One region of the Bacillus sp. GbtcB14 genome, then DNA from elsewhere that is predicted to be linked to it. Evidence: riboswitches for the same ligand, from Rfam matches in the RefSeq annotation. Region 1 holds a riboswitch; the other holds the start of a gene.
The links. A riboswitch is a leader RNA that binds a small molecule or an ion and turns the genes downstream of it on or off. The one in region 1 is predicted to bind S-adenosylmethionine.

Region 1 (6,004 bases):
AGTGAAAGATAGGACAGCTCCGGCTGATGTAGCTTGTGAATGTTGAATATCAAATCCAAGATGTGTTTGTAAGCCAGGATAATAGACATTTTGAACTTTAGCGTGCTCTTGTAAATAGTGTGCAATTTTATTGGCGTTTGCAGCTGAATGCTCAAGACGTACATGCAATGTTTTTAGGCCGCGAAGTACGAGAGAACAGTCTTGAGGACCTAAAATAGCACCGAATGCATTTTGTAAAAATCCAAGTTTTTGAGCGAGTTCGGTATCTTTTACAACCGCTAATCCGGCAGTAACATCACTATGACCAGCAATGAATTTTGTGGCACTATGAAGAACGACATCGGCCCCAAGATCAAGTGGTTTCTGGAATAGTGGTGTCAAAAATGTATTATCAACAAAAGTAAGGGCGTCGATAGATTTTGCAAGTTTAGAAACTGCACGAATATCTGTCACTTTTAAAAGTGGATTAGAGGGCGTTTCCACATAAAAGAGTTTTGTATTTGGCTTAATGTTTTGCTTTATTTCTTCTAAATTGGTCATATCAACAAATGTATGTGAAACACCGTAACGGGAGAGAACTTCAGTTATAATTCGATAAGTGCCTCCATATACGTCTTCTGAAATGAGTACGTGATCGCCTTGTGAAAGAAGGAGGAATGCAGTAGAAATCGCTGCAATTCCTGATGCGAAGGCAAATCCTTTTGTTCCGCCTTCTAATAAAGCAATGATATCTTCAAGAGCTTCACGAGTTGGATTACCAGAGCGGCTATAATCATATTTTCCGAATGTATCTACATCAAATTGGTGGAATGTTGATGTGTTATAGATGGGAACGTTAACAGCTCCTGTTTGCGAGTCGTGTTTATATTGGTTGTGCAGTAAGAGTGTATCTATAGAATAACTCATATTCTTACACCTTCTTTTACAAGTTTAATGGCTTGCTTTAAGTCTTGAATCAAATCGTTACTATTTTCAATACCAACGGAAAATCGTAGAAGACGATTACATACACCGTTTGCTGTTCTGATTTCTTCTGGGATATCAGCATGTGTTTGCGTTGCTGGATACGTCATTAGACTTTCAACACCACCAAGACTTTCAGCAAATGTAATTAAGGATAAAGATTGTAAGAAGGGATTAATCCATGTTTCATCTTTCAGACGAAATGAGATCATGCCGCCTCTTCCAGGATAAAATACATCTGTCACCCCGTCTTCATTATTTAAATAAGCAACAACTGCTTTTGCATTTTCTTCATGTTGTCTCATGCGAAGCGCTAACGTTTTCATACCGCGAATTAATAGCCATGAGTCAAATGGGCTTAAAACCGCACCAGAGGCATTATGATAATGAGCGATTTCCTCACAAAGTTCCGTTCCTTTTGCAACGACAAGACCGCTTAGTACATCGTTATGTCCTCCTAAATATTTTGTGGCGCTATGAAGCACAATGTCGGCACCTTCTGTTAATGGCTGCTGTATATAAGGCGTATAAAATGTGTTGTCTACAATAAGAAGTAGTCCGTGTCTTTTCGCTACGGTTGCGACAGCGGCAATATCGGTAACTTGCATTAATGGGTTAGTCGGAGTTTCTATGAAAATAGCCTTCGTTTCAGTTGTGATAGCTTTCTCAATTTGTTTAATAGATTGTGTATTTACGTATCTACATCGAACGTTCCACTTTTTTTCATGCTCAGAAAATAATCGATAAGTGCCCCCGTATAAATCTTCGGATACAATAAGTTCGTCTCCAGAACGGAATAGGGAAAGGACGAGGAGAACAGCTGCCATCCCTGAACTACAGGCATAACCTTGTTCACCGTATTCTAAGTCTGCGATTGCCTGCTCTAACAGGCCGCGAGTTGGATTTCCAGTTCGTGAATAGTCAAAACCAGTAGATTTACCAATTCCTTCGTGACGATAAGCAGTTGAGAAATAAACAGGTGGATTAACAGTTCCTGTTGTAGTTTCGCTCCGGTTTCCGATTTGTGCTAGTTTTGTTTCAATAGTTGACATTTAAAAATTCCTCCTTTTTAAATTAACAATTAAGTGAATGTAAAATAAAAAAAGCCTTCTAAGAAGAAGGCTTTCGGTTTGAATAGAGTCTTCTTCTCATCTGTCAAATCTTTCACAATTTGCTGGAATTAGCACCTTATTAACAAATGTTAATGGTTGCTGAGGCGTCATAGGGCCAGTCCCTCTACCTCTCTAGATAAGAATGTTCGTATGAAATTTTATTATGTTTTTAACTTTACAACAAAAGATAATTGAATTGCAACTTTATTTTAAATAATTTTTATTTTTCCGCAAGTGTCATTGACTTTTGTATTTGTGCATGCTAAATTTATTAAAAAATTAACAAACATTGTTAAAAGGGGAACGTATTTCCTTTTAGCTACATAAATAAAATAATAAAGACAAACTCTTATTGAGAGCGGTGGAGGGAAAGGCCCTGTGAAACCCGGCAACCTTCAAACGAAATGTTTGAAACGGTGCTAATACCTGCAAAACGAATGTTTTGCATGATAAGAGGAGGATCGATTATGTCCCCCTCTTCAAAGTGAAGAGGGGGTTTTTATATTGATAGAAATGAGGGAGATTTGTGAAATTACTAGATTTATTATCAAAAGGAATTGTAATAGGTGATGGCGCGGTTGGAACTTTATTACATTCACATGGCTTGCAAAGTAGTTTTGAAGAATTGAATATATCTGATCCAGATTTAATTATATCGATTCATAAGCAATATGTAGCTGCTGGGGCAGATGTGATTCAAACAAATACGTACGGAGCAAATGAAGCAAAATTACGTATGTATGGCTTAGAGAATCAAGTTGTTCAAATTAATAAAGCGGCAGTGAAGATTGCGAAAGCATCTGTTACAGATAGAAATGCAATTTTAGGAACAATTGGTGGTATGAAACATATCGGAGCTGTTACGACAACTGATATGGAGCGAGAATTTATGTTACTGGAACAGGCGAGTGCATTACTAGAAGAACAGGTTGATGGACTGTTATTAGAGACTTTTTATGATGAGTTTGAATTACTTCATGCTGTTCAGGTGTTACGAAAACAAACGAATATTCCAATTGTAGCTCAGTTAGCGTTACATGAGGCAGGTACGACTCAAAATGGAAATGATGTAAATGAAATATTAAAACAGCTTTTAGATTACGGTGCAAATGTTGTTGGATTGAACTGCCAACTAGGGCCACTTCACATGACGGAAGCTTTTAAAATGATATCGATTCCTCAAAATGGCTACTTGTCAGCATATCCAAATGCAGGTCTCCCGAATTATGTGGAGGGACGTTACGTATATGAGGGAAGTCCGGCTTATTTCGAAGCGATGACACCGAAATTTATTGAGCAAGGTATTCGGTTATTGGGTGGTTGTTGTGGCACGACTCCAGAACATATTGAAAGTATGAAACGTGCTACTCTAAACGTTACACCTGTAATAGAAAAGGATACGATTCAAAGACCGAAAGTAGTTCATACACATGAGAAACGTTCGAAAGCTCATGTCACTTTAGCAGAGAAAGCAAAAAAACAAACGACAGTAGTAGTGGAATTAGATCCACCGAAAACGTTAGATACGCAGCGGTTTTTTGAAGGAGCAAGAGTATTGAAAAGAGCTGGGGCAGATGCTATTACTCTAGCAGATAATTCATTAGCATCGCCACGCGTCTCGAATATGGCGATGGGGGCATTATTAACGAAGCACGATATTCCAGTATTGACTCATTTAACGTGTAGAGACCATAACGTTATCGGACTACAATCTCATTTACTAGGCCTATCAGCGTTAGGCATGGAAGAAGTGTTAGCTTTAACTGGGGATCCAGCGCGCGTTGGTGATTTTCCAGGTGCCACTTCTGTATATGATTTGTCCTCTATTGAGCTCATTAAAATGATTAAAGAGATGAACGATGGGCGCTCTATTTTAGGAAAATCAATAGGTCCAGCAACAAGGTTTTCAGTGGGAGGTGCGTTTAATCCGCATGTAAGACATTTAAAAGCAGCGGTTAAGCGAATGGAACGGAAAATAGATGCTGGAGCAGAATATTTCTTAACGCAGCCGATTTACGATATCGCATTAATTGAAGAAGTGTATGAAGCGACAAAGCATTTGGAACAACCTATTTTTATTGGGATTATGCCATTAATAAGTAAAAGGAATGCAGATTTCCTTCATTTTGAGGTGCCGGGTATTACTCTACCTGAAGAAATAAGGGAGAGAATGGATGGACATGAAACGAAAGAGGCAGCAATTGAGGAAGGGATTCGCATTTCACAAGAATTGATTGATGCGGCGATGAAATATTTTAACGGCATTTATCTTATTACACCATTTCTAAAATATGAAATTACAGAACATCTTGTTAAATATGTGAGAGAAAAGCAAGAAGTGAAAGAAGGTATTAACTGATGAAATGTATAGAAGAAAAATTACAAAATAACATCTTAATATTAGATGGTGCAATGGGAACAATGATTCAGCAAGAGGACTTAACTGCGGAAGATTTCGGAGGAGAAGAGTACGAAGGGTGTAATGAATATTTAGTAGAAACAAGGCCTGATGTCATTTTGAAAATCCATAAATCTTACATTGAAGCTGGAGCGGATATTATTGAAACAAATACATTTGGGGCGACAAACATTGTATTAAGTGATTATGAGCTGTCTCATTTAGACGAGGAACTAAATGAGAAGGCAGCGCGTTTAGCAAAGCAAGCGGTCAACGAAAGCGGGAAGGAAGTATATGTTGCGGGAGCAATGGGGCCGACAACGAAGGCGATTAGTGTTACTGGTGGTGTGACGTTTGAAGAATTAATTGAAGCCTATACACGGCAGGCAAGAGGCTTATTAAATGGCGACGTAGATGTATTACTCGTCGAGACGAGTCAAGATATGCGTAACGTGAAGGCTGCTTATATTGGAATCCAAGCAGCTTTTGACGAACTAAATAAAATTGTGCCTATCATGATTTCGGGAACGATTGAACCGATGGGAACGACTCTGGCTGGGCAAACAATTGAGGCTTTTTACTTATCGGTAGAACATATGAAGCCATTGTCTGTTGGATTAAACTGTGCGACTGGTCCAGAGTTTATGAGAGACCATATTCGTTCCCTATCCGATTTATCGGAGTGTTACATTTCTTGTTATCCCAATGCAGGTCTTCCTGATGAAGATGGACATTATCATGAATCTCCATCTTCTCTCGCTGAAAAAGTGAAGCGATTTGCTGAAGAAGGATGGGTTAATATTATAGGTGGTTGTTGTGGTACAACACCAGAACATATAAAAGCAATGAAATCCGCGTTAGCTTCTCTTCAGCCGCGTGAACATCATGAAAGAGCTGGACACGGGGTTAGTGGATTAGAGGCACTTCAATATGATGACTCTATGAGGCCGTTATTTGTTGGTGAAAGAACAAACGTTATTGGGTCACGTAAATTTAAAAGATTAGTAGCAGAAGGGAAATTTGAAGAGGCTGCTGAAGTCGCAAGAGCGCAAGTGAAGAAAAATGCTCATATTATTGATATTTGTATGGCAGATCCTGATCGCGATGAAATAGAAGATATGGAAAACTTCTTGGCAGAAGTTACAAAAGTATTAAAAGTACCAATTATGATTGATTCAACAGATGAAAATGTGATGGAGCGAGCTCTTACTTATATTCAAGGAAAAGCTGTTATTAATTCAATTAATTTAGAAGATGGAGAAGAACGATTTAAAAAAGTGACGCCGCTTCTTCAGAAATATGGTGCTGCTATTGTTGTAGGAACAATTGATGAAGATGGTATGGCGGTTAGTGCAGAACGCAAACTCGAAATCGCGAAAAGAAGTTATGAGTTATTGACAACGAAATATGGTATACGCCCGTCAGATATTATTTTTGATGCACTTGTATTTCCTGTAGGTACAGGTGATGAAGAATATATTGGTTCAGCGGCAGCGACGATAGAAGGAATTCGCCTTATTAAAGAAGCATT
Region 2 (6,004 bases), 190 kb from region 1:
GATGAGATGATTGATACTGTACAACGAGCAACTTGTATACAAATTAATGAAAAACAAAAAGAAGCTTTTAAACAAAAATATGATTTTGAGCCGAAATTCGAATATGGAAGAGATGAAAAGGGGCATTACGTTATTCGAACTTCAAAAAAAATGCTAGAAGAAATGGAGTTTTATTTGGCATTGAAGTATGATCGAGATGGAGTTGATCTATATATGCAAGCAGAGATTGATGGTATATGTCACGTATCTGTTAGCTATAGTGAAGATGCCCTACATTTACAAGAATTGTTTCAATTTCTAGAAGAAAATAAATAAAAGTCCTCATTTGAGGACTTTTATTTATTTAGGTATATTAAATTTTTATAATTATAAGCTAGAAGCCCGGCGGCATCGTTCGATTGGGAATGGAATAACTTGCGCGATGTGATTAGGACCAAATTGTTTTGCACGAGCATGGCGTACTATATAAAATGCACACAGAATGGAAACAGGAATAGCACCGAATAAGCCGAAAAATAAAGCGCTTACACAAGATGCGACAAAACCTAAAACACCAACTTCCAACTCTTCCATAATAGCTCCTAGAATAACAGGAAGTGCTCCACACGTAACCCCTAGTATAAGTGCGATAAGTAAACTCATGATTATCCCCCTCTGTTTGCGATATTCTTTTCCTTCTTATTTAATTGTAGTATATCATATACAAAACAGAATTTTCAGAAAAAATTCAAAAAAAGTTCAATAAATGTTCAAAAAGTGTTAAAAAATTCATTGGAAAAATAGAAGGGGAGATTGTTTTGGAATAGAAGGACTCATATGTTTGAGAAAATAAAAAATCAGGCTTATTTCATTTTTTGAAATAAGCCTGTTCCATAGGAGGATGTATATATGTAGAGTGAATAAAAGGTTGGAAAAGGGGATCCAATTCCTTTTATTCAACTAACTACCTCAATAAATTGGAACCCAGCCTTCAGTTGTAACAAAAATACGAATAGCGACAACTTGACGATCATCTTGTAAGGTAAAATAATGTCTTGCATTTTCTGGAACAGATATGAGATCGCCTGGCTCAAGTTCAACGTCAAAGAATTTGCCATCTTTTCCTTCAATGGCAAATATGCCATGTCCACTAACAATAAAGCGAACTTCATCATCGGTATGATGGTGTTCTTTTTGGAAATTAATTAATAATTCGTCAAGGTTAGGTGTGCTATTTGAAAGTGAAATTACATCATGTGCTTTATAACCTCGGCGCGCTGAAACATCAGCGATTTCTTTTGAAAACACAGCTAATATTTCAGCCTTGTTTTCATCTGTTAACGAATAATTTTCATTTAAATAAGTAGGAAGTTTAGAGATGTTCCATTTCTCATATAAAACGCCTTCCTCTTGTAGAAATTTAGATACTTCTACTTCATTTTCTATGCGAGTATTTACTTCATGAATACGAATTTGCGCCATTAGAAACGCCTCCTTGAATTGATAATAGTTTTATATGAAATTGGAATAAAAACTCATAAGCTTCTAATCTTTTCTTTGCATCAAAGCTATCTCGGCCCCATACGGTAATACCGTGGTTACGAATTAATACTGCTCCAGAATCTCCTTGTATATGCTTTCGGAAGTTTTCTCCGAGCGTTGGGATATGGGCATGGTTTTCGATAATAGGAATGTGAATTGTTGCACCTTCTTCCCAAATATCGAGAGCTTTAATAATTTCTTGATTTTGAAGGGTGACTGCATCACTATATAAATTTGTGATGACATTATTATCAGTTGTATGAACATGAAGTACGCACCCGGCATTCGTATTGTTATAAATATGTGTATGCAATATTGTTTCTGCTGAAGGACGTAATTCAGTCTCTAATACGGGAACCCCTAGATAATCTACTAATAGAAAATCATCTGGAGTAGTTTTTGTTTTATCTTTACCACTTGCTGTAATAAGAAAAGTAAGTGGCTCATGACTAACCTTTATAGAAATATTACCACTCGTTGCTGGAAACCAATTTCGTGTTGTTAATTCTTTTTTTACCTCGCTTAAGTCATACCATTGACGAAAAAGTTGTTTCATGATTTCACCTCCAACAAACGTTTTAATTGGGTTTGAACATCGTGAAATGTTTCAAACGGTGTATAAGCAATATAATTCTCTTCACACTTTGTAATAAGGAAGTCGCGGGCAAATACTTTATCTGCTTGTTTCGCAGCTTGTAAATCAGTAATTGAATCTCCAATCACAATATGGAAGTCATTCGTATCACTTAATTTACGGATTAAAGATGATTTGCATAATCCGCAATGATTTTGACAATGATGATCACAAGGATGAGGCCACTTAACGGTAATGAATTCACTTGAAAAGTCTGTTTCATTACAGTAAATTTGCTCTTTTGAAATGATTCCTTGTAAGAGTGGATAGACGAAGAAATCCATTCCGCCTGATATAACGTAAAAAGAAATGTTATTTTCATTTACAAATTGTATAAATTCATGAAAACCATTACGTATTTCAGCAGTTTTTATTAAAAATTGAATCATATCATCGTGTAGACTAGTAGGTATTAATTGAAATAATTGAGAAACACCTTCTTGAATAGACAGCTCTTGTGATAAAATTCTGTTCTTTACTTCTTCGGCTTCTGGTGGTGCAAATTTTTCCATAATGGACATAATGTTATCATTATTTGTAATCGTGCCATCGAAATCACAAAATACTTGAATACTCATAATTTCACCCCATGAGAGGGATTTCCCCATATTTGTAGTGCACTGTGCAAATTTATGTCATCTACTTCATGAAGTGGTGTATTTTGCAAAGTAGCATCAATTGCAGTACGGAAAGCTTTACCGCCGCCTTGCGCCCCGCTCGGATGTCCATGTATCCCGCCGCCAGCATTAATAACAACCTCTTTACCGAAATCTCGTAAAATAAAGGGAACGAAACCAGGGTGAATACCAGCAGACGGAACAGAAAAACTCTTCTTGAAAAATGGATCGTCTTCAGTTAAATATTTCGAGATAGCAAGAGCGTCCTCTTTTTCTAGTGCAACACTTCCATATGGAGATGGGAATAATGAAAAGTCAGCGCCAGCATAACGTAATAGTTTTCCGAGTAATAATGGAGAGGAAACTCCATATAACTTGGATGCTGAGTAAGCACCACTTACAGCAGGGTGTGCCATAATAGGAACTGTGATTTCATTATCTTCTGCCAGTGATTGTAGTACATCTAGTCCGTAAGCAAATACGTTAAATAATAGAATATCAGCCCCGGCTTGCACTGCGCGTTTCGCATTTTCTTTTAAATCGAAAGTTCGACCTGTTAAATTTACGGCATATAACGTTTTATGTCCGTATGTTTCATATACGGATTGTAAAACTTCTTTTCCAGATACAATGCGTTTCGTAAGTGGTGTTAATGTATTCTCAAATAATATTTCATCATCTTTTACTATATCTACACCACCAATTGCTTGATCGCGTAATTGCGTTTTTAAATACCCAATATTTCGTCCAATCATTCCTTTAAAAATACTCATTAAAAGAGGACGCTCATGCACTTGTAGTAGGTTTCGAATACCATCTATCCCGAACTTTGGACCAGGAAAATGCTTTTTTAACTCGTCTGAAAAAGTTAAGTCGATTAATTTCACTTCGCCATCAAGAGATAGCTTTCCGAATGTAGTTGTTAAAATTGCTGGTAAGTCTGGACTGAAGTTTAATAACGGATATTCAATTTTAATAATCCCGCGTTTTACTTTTTTTCGTAAATACGAATTGGTATGTTCTTGTTCAGCTAATTCCTCAACATGAATGACGTTGCCTTTATGCTGTTTTAATTGTTCTTGCAATAAGTGTGGCAAATGAGTCCAAGATCCAATTGTTAAACCGAGTGCAATTTGCTCAGCTTTTTTTTCTAAGTTATGTGAATCATCATGGATTAAATATGTCGCTATAATTCCGCTCATTGTTAAAACCTCCTAGTTAAATAAAAAAACCTCTCAGCTAAGGAGAGGTTTTTTTACAACCAGCTCCTTATCTGTCAGCATAATGCTGCGAGAATTAGCACCGTGTCTACAATTGTAGATCGGTTGCCGGGTTTCGTCGGGCTCGTCCCTCCACCTGCTCTTGATAAGAAGTATTTAGAAATGTTTAAATTTTTAAGATAACTGAATTTTGTCAGATATTTTTCATGTTGTCAATGACTTTTTGAAAAAATTTAATTTATCAATTCGATTAATGGCTTCTTGCAATCTATCTTCTGTATGTAAGAGGCCAACGCGGACATACCCTTCGCCATGTTCACCAAATCCAACACCAGGGGCAACTGCAACATGTGCTTTTTCTAGTAAAATATCAGAAAATTGCTCAGATGTATAACCTTCTGGTACAGGAAGCCATGCAAAGAATGATCCTGTTGGAATGTCTACATCCCAGCCAATTGAGTGACAGGCTGAAATAAGAGCGTTTCTGCGAGATTCGTAACTATTTACAAGGTCTACGACGCAAGACTGTGAACTTAATAGTGCTTCACGGGCAGCATTTTGAACTGCACCAAAAATACTAACATACATATGATCTTGTAATAAGTTAATTGTTTCAATGACACTTGCATTTCCCACAGCAAAAGCAATACGCCATCCAGCCATATTGAAAGTTTTCGATAAAGTGTAAATTTCAATACCTGTATCTTTAGCGCCGTCTGCTTGCAAGAAACTAACAGGTTTTTGACCATCGAATCCAATCGCACCGTAAGCGAAATCATGAACGACTAATATATTATGTTCATTAGCAAAATGAATAGTTTCATCAAAGAAATCTTTTGATGCAGTAGCACCAGTAGGATTGTTTGGGTAATTTAAAAACATTAACTTTGCCCGCTCAGCGATAGTGTCATCAATTTTCGTATAATCCGGTAAAAAATTATTTTCTGCAAGTAGCGGCATTGTTTCAAATTGTGCTTTTGCTAAAGCAACTCCCGATAAATAATCTGGATATCCTGGATCTGGAACGAGAATGGTATCACCAGGGTTTGTAAAACAAATTGGTAATTCTACTAATCCAGCCTTTCCGCCAAACAAAATAGCAACTTCTGTTTTTGGATTTAATTCGACGCCGTATTCACGTTTATAGAATGTTGCCACAGCTTCTTTTAAACTTTCATGTCCACGAAATGGCGGGTATTTATGATGAATGGCCTTTTCAGCAGCGTCTTGTAAAGCTTTTACGATATGCTGTGGTGTTGGTTGATCTGGATTACCTTGTCCTAGATTAATAACATCGTGACCTGCTGCAACGACTTTGTTAACTTTTGCAACAAGTGAAGCAAAAAATTGTGTTGGCAATGATGTTACTATCTCAGAAGGTTGAAATAATTTCATACTTTCCACCTCTTTTGAAAGTTGTTACAATTCTAGTGACAAATGATATAATCTTTCCAGTATTTTGTAAAGAAAAAAATTAAGAATGGGGCTGACAAAATGAAAGTCGCATGTATTCAAATGGATATTGTCTTTGGAGATGTAGAAAAAAATATTGAGAATGCTAAAAATAAAATAAGTGAAGCAATGAAAGAAAGACCCGATGTTATTGTCTTACCAGAACTGTGGACAACAGGATATGATTTAACTAGGCTTTCTGAAATTGCAGATAGGGATGGATTAGAAACGAAAGAAAAGCTGAAAGAGTGGTCGAAACAATATGGTGTACATATTGTCGGTGGTTCTATAGCGAAGCAAATGGAGCAAGGCGTTACAAATACGATGTATGTTGTAAATAATGAAGGACAGCTAGTCAACGAATATAGTAAAGTACATTTATTTCAGCTTATGGATGAACATAAATATTTAATAGCTGGTAATAGTACGGGCGAATTTAAGCTAGATGATGTTGAATGTGCTGGAACAATTTGTTATGATATTCGTTTTCCAGAGTGGATGCGTGTCCATACTGCTAAAGGGGCAAAAGTATTATTTGTTGTAGCAGAATGGCCATTAGC

Region 2: another riboswitch for S-adenosylmethionine. It lies ahead of mtnW (2,3-diketo-5-methylthiopentyl-1-phosphate enolase); the one in region 1 lies ahead of KVT31_RS02175 (bifunctional homocysteine S-methyltransferase/methylenetetrahydrofolate reductase).

Annotation. Positions count from the first base shown of each region.
Region 1 is NZ_JAGXJT010000001.1:410,227-416,230, forward strand. Features, by position in the region: gene metC (cystathionine beta-lyase) at 1-906, opposite strand, end outside; gene metI (cystathionine gamma-synthase/O-acetylhomoserine thiolyase) at 903-2,015, opposite strand; SAM riboswitch class I at 2,109-2,218, opposite strand; SAM riboswitch class I at 2,422-2,531, shown strand; gene KVT31_RS02175 (bifunctional homocysteine S-methyltransferase/methylenetetrahydrofolate reductase) at 2,602-4,434, shown strand; gene metH (methionine synthase) at 4,434-6,004, shown strand, end outside.
Region 2 is NZ_JAGXJT010000001.1:598,655-604,658, forward strand. Features, by position in the region: gene KVT31_RS03260 (DUF3909 family protein) at 1-315, shown strand, start outside; gene KVT31_RS03265 (hypothetical protein) at 367-642, opposite strand; gene KVT31_RS03270 (1,2-dihydroxy-3-keto-5-methylthiopentene dioxygenase) at 949-1,461, opposite strand; gene KVT31_RS03275 (methylthioribulose 1-phosphate dehydratase) at 1,439-2,077, opposite strand; gene KVT31_RS03280 (2-hydroxy-3-keto-5-methylthiopentenyl-1-phosphate phosphatase) at 2,074-2,733, opposite strand; gene mtnW (2,3-diketo-5-methylthiopentyl-1-phosphate enolase) at 2,730-3,974, opposite strand; SAM riboswitch class I at 4,039-4,144, opposite strand; gene KVT31_RS03290 (pyridoxal phosphate-dependent aminotransferase) at 4,197-5,387, opposite strand; gene KVT31_RS03295 (carbon-nitrogen family hydrolase) at 5,487-6,004, shown strand, end outside.